2 regions of the Kitasatospora sp. NPDC093550 genome follow, and region 1 is predicted to be linked to the other one. Evidence: predicted binding sites of a transcription regulator. Region 1 holds the regulator's gene; the other holds the start of a gene.
The links. The regulator HrcA, encoded in region 1, represses chaperone genes, less so after heat shock. The targets are predictions, from matches to a motif close to TTNGCACTCNGNNNNNCNGAGTGCNAA.

Region 1 (3,401 bases):
CGAGACGGCGCAGCAGCTCCTCCTGCTCGGCGTCGAGCTTGGTGGGCGTCTTCACCTCGACGTGCACTATCAGGTCGCCCCGGCCGCCCCCGCGCAGGTGGGTGATGCCCCGGCCGTGCAGCGGGATCGACTGGCCGGACTGGGTGCCGGGCCGGATGTCGACCTCCTCCAGGCCGTCCAGGGTCTGCAGCGGCACCTGGGTGCCGAGCGAGGCCGCCGTCATCGGGATGGTGACGGTGCAGTGCAGGTCGTCCCCGCGCCGCTGGAAGATCGCGTGGGTGGTCTCGGCGATCTCGACGTACAGGTCGCCGGCCGGGCCGCCGCCCGGGCCGACCTCGCCCTCGCCGGCCAACTGGATCCGGGTGCCGTTGTCGACACCGGCCGGGATCTTCACGGTCAGCGTGCGGCGGGCGCGGACCCGGCCGTCGCCGGCGCACTCCGGGCACGGGGTCGGCACGACGGTGCCGAAGCCCTGGCACTGCGGGCAGGGGCGGGAGGTCATGACCTGGCCCAGGAAGGACCGGGTGACCTGGGAGACCTCGCCCTTGCCGCGGCACATGTCACAGGTCTGCGCCGAGGTGCCGGGGGCCGCGCCCTCGCCGCTGCAGGTGGTGCAGGTGACGGCGGTGTCGACCTGGAGCTCCTTGGTGGTGCCGAACGCGGCCTCCTCCAGGGTGATCTCCAGCCGGATCATGGCGTCCTGGCCCCGGCGGGTGCGCGAGCGCGGGCCGCGCTGGCCGGCCGCGGCGCCGAAGAAGGCGTCCATGATGTCGGAGAAGCCGAAGCCCGCCGCGCCGGCCCCGAAGCCGCCCGCACCGCCGCCGCCCGGGGACAGCGGGTCCCCGCCGAGGTCGTAGACCTGGCGCTTCTGCGGGTCGGAGAGCACCTCGTAGGCGGCGTTGATCTCCTTGAACCGCTCCTGCGTCTTCGGGTCCGGGTTGACGTCCGGGTGCAGTTCGCGTGCCAGGCGCCGGAACGCCTTCTTGATCTCGTCCTGCCCCGCATCCCGTCGGACGCCGAGTACCGCGTAGTAGTCCGTGGCCACCAAATGCTCCGCTTGTTCCGCCTGTAGTAGTGCTGCGACTGGTCACCGCGCGTCACCGGTACGGCGCGCGGTCGTATTGCTACGACTCGGCCAGGATCTGGCCCACGTACCGCGCCACCGCCCGCACCGCCCCCATTGTGCCCGGGTAGTCCATCCGGGTCGGACCGATCACACCCAGCTTGGCCACGCTCTCGTCCCCCGAACCGTAACCGACCGAGACCACCGAGGTGGAAATCAGCCCCTCGTAGGCGTTCTCCCGCCCGATCCGGACCGTCATCGCGGCGTCGTTGGTCTCACCCAGGAGGCGGAGCAGGATGACCTGCTCCTCCAGCGCTTCCAGCACCGGCTGGATGGTGAGCGGGAAGTCGTGGCCGAAGCGGGTCAGGTTGGCCGTGCCGGCCAGCATGATCCGCTCCTCGTTCTGCTCCGCGAGCGTCTCGAACAGCGTCGCCAGGACGGTGGCCACGATCGGCCGGTCGGCCTCCTCGAACGTCGCCGGGAGCTCCTCCAACAGCCCCGGGACCTCCGGCAGGAGGCGGCCGGCCGCCCTGCTGTTGAGCGCGGTGCGCAGATCCGCCAGGACGGTCTCGCCGACCGTGCCCGGGCAGTCCACCATCCGCTGCTCGACCCGGCCGGTGTTGGTGATCAGCACCAGCATCACCTTCGCCGGGGCCAGCGCCACCAGCTCGATGTGCCGCACCGTGGAGCGCGTCAGCGAGGGGTACTGGACCACCGCGACCTGCCGGGTCAGCTGGGCGAGCAGCCGCACGGTGCGCGCGACCACGTCGTCCAGGTCGACCGCGCCGTCCAGGAAGTGCCGGATCGCCCGGCGCTCGGGGGCGCTCATCGGCTTGATCTCGGCGAGCTTGTCGACGAAGAGGCGGTACCCCTTGTCGGTCGGGATCCGGCCGGCGCTGGTGTGCGGCTGGTGGATGTAGCCCTCCTCCTCCAGCGCCGCCATGTCGTTGCGGACCGTCGCCGGCGAGACCCCGAGGTTGTGCCGCTCCACCAGGGCCTTGGAGCCGACCGGCTCCTCGGTGCCCACGTAGTCCTGCACGATCGCGCGGAGCACGGCGAGCTTGCGGTCGTCCAGCTGGCGGACCTCACCGGCCATGGGGCACGCACCTCCGTCTTCGCACGTTGTCCGTCTGTGTCCCGCTGTACTGCTCTGTCCTGCCTGTACCGCTCTGTCCTGCGGCGGGCCGCTCCCGGCGGCCCCGACCTTGGCACTCTGAACACCCGAGTGCCAAAACCGTACCTGCCAGTGTAAGGCCCGGGTCCTACGGCAGGAACGGCCCGACCGGGGTGATCCTGCCCGCAGTTCCGGGTACGGCCCGCACGGCGGCGGCCGTTCACGGTTCCGGGCGCCGGGGTGGTGCCCCCGGGCCGTCCGGGTGGCAGCATCGAAGGCGACGGCGAATGGAGGAGCAAGCGATGTCGAGCTCGGGCCAGCACACCCGTTTCGCGCCCGACCGCGGCCTGACCGGCCGCATGGTCGCCACGATGTTCGTGATCGGGCTGCTGTACGTCGGTTTCACCGGCCTGCTGATCGCGCTGCTGCGCGGCGCCTGGCCGCTGATCGTCCTGATCTCCGGCGGGCTGTTCGTGGCCCAGTTCTGGTTCAGCGACAAGATCACCGAACGGGCGATGGGCGCCCACCAGGTGTCCCCGGAGGAGTTCCCCCAGCTGCACGGCACGATCGACCGGCTCTGCGCCCTGGCCGACATGCCCAAACCCCGCGTGGCGGTCGCCGACAACGACATGCCCAACGCCTTCGCCACCGGCCGCAACCCGCAGAACGCGGTGGTCTGCGTGACCACCGGCCTGCTGCGCCGACTGGAGCCGGAGGAGCTGGAGGGCGTCCTCGCGCACGAGCTGTCCCACGTGGCCCACCGGGACGTCGCGGTGATGACGATCGCCGGCTTCCTCGGCGTGCTCGCCGGCGCGATGACCAGGATCGCCGTGTACGGCGGCTTCATGGGCGGCGGCCGCAACGACAACGACCAGAACGCGGCCATCGTCGCGCTGCTCATCCCGCTGGTCTCGATGGTCGTCTACGCGATCAGCTTCCTGCTCACCCGGCTGCTCTCCCGCTACCGCGAGCTGGCCGCCGACCGAGCCGCCGCCCAGCTCACCGGACGGCCCAGCGCCCTCGCCTCCGCCCTGACCAAGGTGACCGGGCAGATCGCCGCCATCCCCAGCAAGGACCTGCGCCAGGCGCAGCCGTACAACGCCTTCTACTTCGCCCCCGCGCTGAGCGCCCGGGAGACCGCCTCGCAGCTGCTGTCCACGCACCCGACGCTGGAGAAGCGGCTGGAGCAGCTGGCGAAGATCTCCGAGCAGCTCGGCCGCTGAG
Region 2 (3,401 bases), on a different contig from region 1:
ACGGTCGACACCTCCGCGGACAGCACCGCGGACACCACCGCAGCCCAGGCCCCCACCCGCGTCGGGTACGGGGAGCTGCTGCGCACCCCCGGGGCCTGGACCTTCCTGGCGCCCGCCCTCGTCGCACGACTGCCGTACGCGATGCTCAGCATGGGCATCCTGCTGCTCGTCACCCAGACCCACGGCTCGTACGGCACCGCCGGTACCGTCACCGCCGTCGCCGCCGTCGCCCAGGCCCTGATCGGGCCGCAGACCGGGCGGCTGGCCGACCGGTACGGGCAGGCCGCGGTGCTCGTCCCGACCGTCCTGGTGCACGGCGCCTCGGTCGCCGCGCTGATCGCGCTGGCGCTCGGCCACGCGCCGGCCTGGAGTCTGTTCCTGGCCGCCGTGCCGGCCGGTGCGAGCGTGCCGCAGATCGGCGCGATGGTCCGGGCCCGCTGGATCGCCCGGTTCACCGCCGACGGCCCGTCCGACGCCTCGGCGGCCCGGGTGAGCACCGCCTTCGCCTTCGAGTCCGTCACGGACGAGTTCACCTTCGTGATCGGCCCGATCCTGGCCTCCGGCATCGCCGCGCTCGCCAACCCGGCGACCGCCCTGATCGCCGAGGGCGCGCTGACCGTCGTCGGCGGACTGGCCTTCGCCGCCCAGCGGCGCACCGCCCCCGCCCGGATCGTGCCGCAGCCCGGCGTCCAGCGCGTCTCCGCGATCTCCTCCCCCGGCGTCCGGCTGCTCGCCGGGTCCATCCTCGGGGTCGGCGCGGTGTTCGGCGGCATGCAGGTCTCGGTGAACGCCTTCGCCGACTCGGTCGGACAGCACGACGCGGGCGGCACCGTGTACGGGATCTTCGCGGGCGGCTCGATGCTGGCCGGCGTGCTGTACGGCGTGATCGCCTGGCGGCGGCCCGTCCAGCAGCGGATGCTGGCCAGCTTCGCCCTGCTGGTGCTGGGCTGCTCCACGCTGTGGGCGATGCCCAACCTGGTCGCGCTCACCGTCGCCGGGCTGGTCTGCGGCCTGGCCATCGCGCCGACCCTGATCAGCGGCTACACCCTGGTCGAGACACTGGTCGCGGACGGCGCCAAGACGGAGGCCTTCACCTGGCTGACCGGCGCCATCGGGCTGGGCCTGGCGGTCGGCTCGATGGTGGCGGGGAAGCTGATCGACGGGCACGGGCCGTCGGCCGGGTTCCTGGTGCCGGTGATCGGCGCCGGCCTGGGGCTGCTCGCGCTGTTCTCGCTGCGGCACCTGCTGGTGGCGCCGGGGGCGGGCGCGGGTTCCGGGTCCGGCTCCGCGGCGGGTTCGGCCGCGGGTCCGGCCGGGGTTTCGGCCGGGGTTTCGATGGCCGGGTCGGCCGCGGATCCGGTGTCCGGGCCGGCTGCCGGGTCGGCCGTCGGGTCCGGGGAGCGCGCCGGCGCCGCGCAGCTGGTGGGCGCGGCCAAGGGCTGAGCGGGCGGTGGTCCGCGGCCGGACGCCGGGGCGGGAGCGGGGCCGATCTCACACCGGAGTCGCTGGACTGATCCAGCGGAATGCCGCATCATTGACCATCGTTAGCACTCATCAGGCGAGAGTGCCAGGAGGAAGACAAGTGCCCACGTACCAGTACCAGTGCACCGAGTGCGGCAACGGCCTGGAGGCGGTGCAGAAGTTCACCGACGAGGCGCTGACCACGTGCCCCGACTGCCAGGGACGGCTTCGCAAGGTCTTCTCCGCAGTGGGTGTCGTGTTCAAGGGTTCCGGCTTCTACCGGACCGACAGCCGCTCCTCCTCCAGCAGCTCGGTGAGCTCGGGCTCGTCGTCGACCTCGTCGACGTCGACCACCGCGTCGTCCGCTCCGTCCACCTCGGGCAGCGGTTCCTCGGCGCCGTCCAGCCCGGCTCCGGCCGCGAGCTGAGGCCGGCCGCCCCGTAGTCCTCGGAAAGGCCCGTCGACCCCGTTCTCACGCGGGGCGGCGGGTCTTTCCGCGTTCCCTCGCGGGATCCGCGGGGTGCGGCGGCGGCTTCGGGACACGGATCCCGTCAGCCCGACGGGCCGGAATCACCTGTGTGAGTGTACGAAGTCGTCCACAGGGGCGGGTTTGTCCACAGGCTGGGAGAAGGGGCTTTCCGGCCTCGCCCGGGGTGTGCACCGTGGGGGTCGTCAGCCGGTCCACCGGGGCCGACCGCCCGACCTTCCGGAGGTGCGTCGATGACGACCGCGAGCTACTCCGTCCCCCCGCCCGCGCCCACCGTGCCGCCCCGGCAGGAGGTGCCCAGCTTCCCGCCGATCCGGCGCGGGTGCGGCGGGTGGCACCGCTGGCGCAGCGCGGTGCGGCGGCGGGCCGGGGTGCCCGCGCTGGTGCTTCTCGCGGTGGCCGCGGCGCTCGCGCTCGGGCCCGCGCGGGCCTGGCAGCCGCCTCCGGGCGGGGGTGCGCTGAGCCGGACGGGTTGTCAGTCCGGAACTGCGGAAGATCACCCGTAACCCGGTGACGACTTCGTCGTTCGAGGCGGCATGAAGGGCTTCAAGGAATTCCTGCTGCGCGGAAATGTCGTCGAACTCGCCGTCGCCGTGGTCATCGGCGCGGCATTCACCAGCATCGTCAACGCCTTCGTCAAAGGCGTGATCAATCCGATTGTCGGCGTCTTCGGAACGAAGGACCTGGGGTCCTACAGTTCCTGCCTCAAGGGGCCCTGCGAGGTCGGCCCGACCGGTGAGGTCACGTCCGGAATCCTCATCCTGTGGGGATCGGTGCTCAGCGCCGTCCTGCAGTTCCTGATCACCGCGGCCGTCGTCTACTTCGCCCTGATCGTGCCCATGAACCGGCTGGCGGCGCGCCGCAAGACCCCCGCCGAGGTGGCGGCGGAGGCGGAAGCCAAGGAGGTCCAACTGCTGACCGAGATCCGCGACGCGCTGGTCTCGCCGCTGCGCTGAGGCGCCGACCGTCCTCGTCCGTCCCTCAACCCCCGTGGTGCGGCGGGCGCTGGCTCAGGTACCAGTCCAGCCCCCGCCCGCCGCTCTCCCCCGACCCGGAGCGCTCGTTCCAGCCGGCGTCGGTGTCGTCCCGGGACTGCTGGTCCAGCGGGTCCCGGAAGACCAGCCTGGCCTTGGCCGCGGGCGTCTGGCCGTGCTCCTGGTCCTGTCCCTGTCCCTGCTGCTGCCGCCCCTGCTCCTGCTCCTGCTCGCTCACCCTGTCCACTCCGTCGTGCGTCATGTCCCGTCCTGTCCCGTCCTGCTCACTCCAGCCTAAGAGCCCGCCGGCACGCCTCGGGCCCTGGTGCGGAGCGCTCCGCACCAGGGCCCGGGTGGGCTCGACCGGCCTGCCGGTCAGGCGGCTTCGAATCCCGCATGGTCGGCGATCTTCTTCAGTTCGGCCAGCGCGTGCTTCTCGATCTGGCGGATCCGCTCGCGGGTGAGGCCGTGCTGCTTGC

Region 2: the regulator HrcA is predicted to act here: its motif matches at 1,545-1,571, upstream of ACIRD3_RS29650 (FmdB family zinc ribbon protein).

What each region holds. Positions count from the first base shown of each region.
Region 1 is NZ_JBIWJF010000008.1:122,538-125,938, reverse strand. It holds gene dnaJ (molecular chaperone DnaJ) at 1-1,045, opposite strand, end outside; gene hrcA (heat-inducible transcriptional repressor HrcA) at 1,125-2,159, opposite strand; gene htpX (zinc metalloprotease HtpX) at 2,480-3,400, shown strand.
Region 2 is NZ_JBIWJF010000022.1:110,597-113,997, forward strand. It holds gene ACIRD3_RS29645 (MFS transporter) at 1-1,443, shown strand, start outside; gene ACIRD3_RS29650 (FmdB family zinc ribbon protein) at 1,583-1,888, shown strand; gene mscL (large conductance mechanosensitive channel protein MscL) at 2,485-2,904, shown strand; gene ACIRD3_RS29660 (hypothetical protein) at 2,930-3,184, opposite strand; gene ACIRD3_RS29665 (sigma-70 family RNA polymerase sigma factor) at 3,298-3,401, opposite strand, start outside.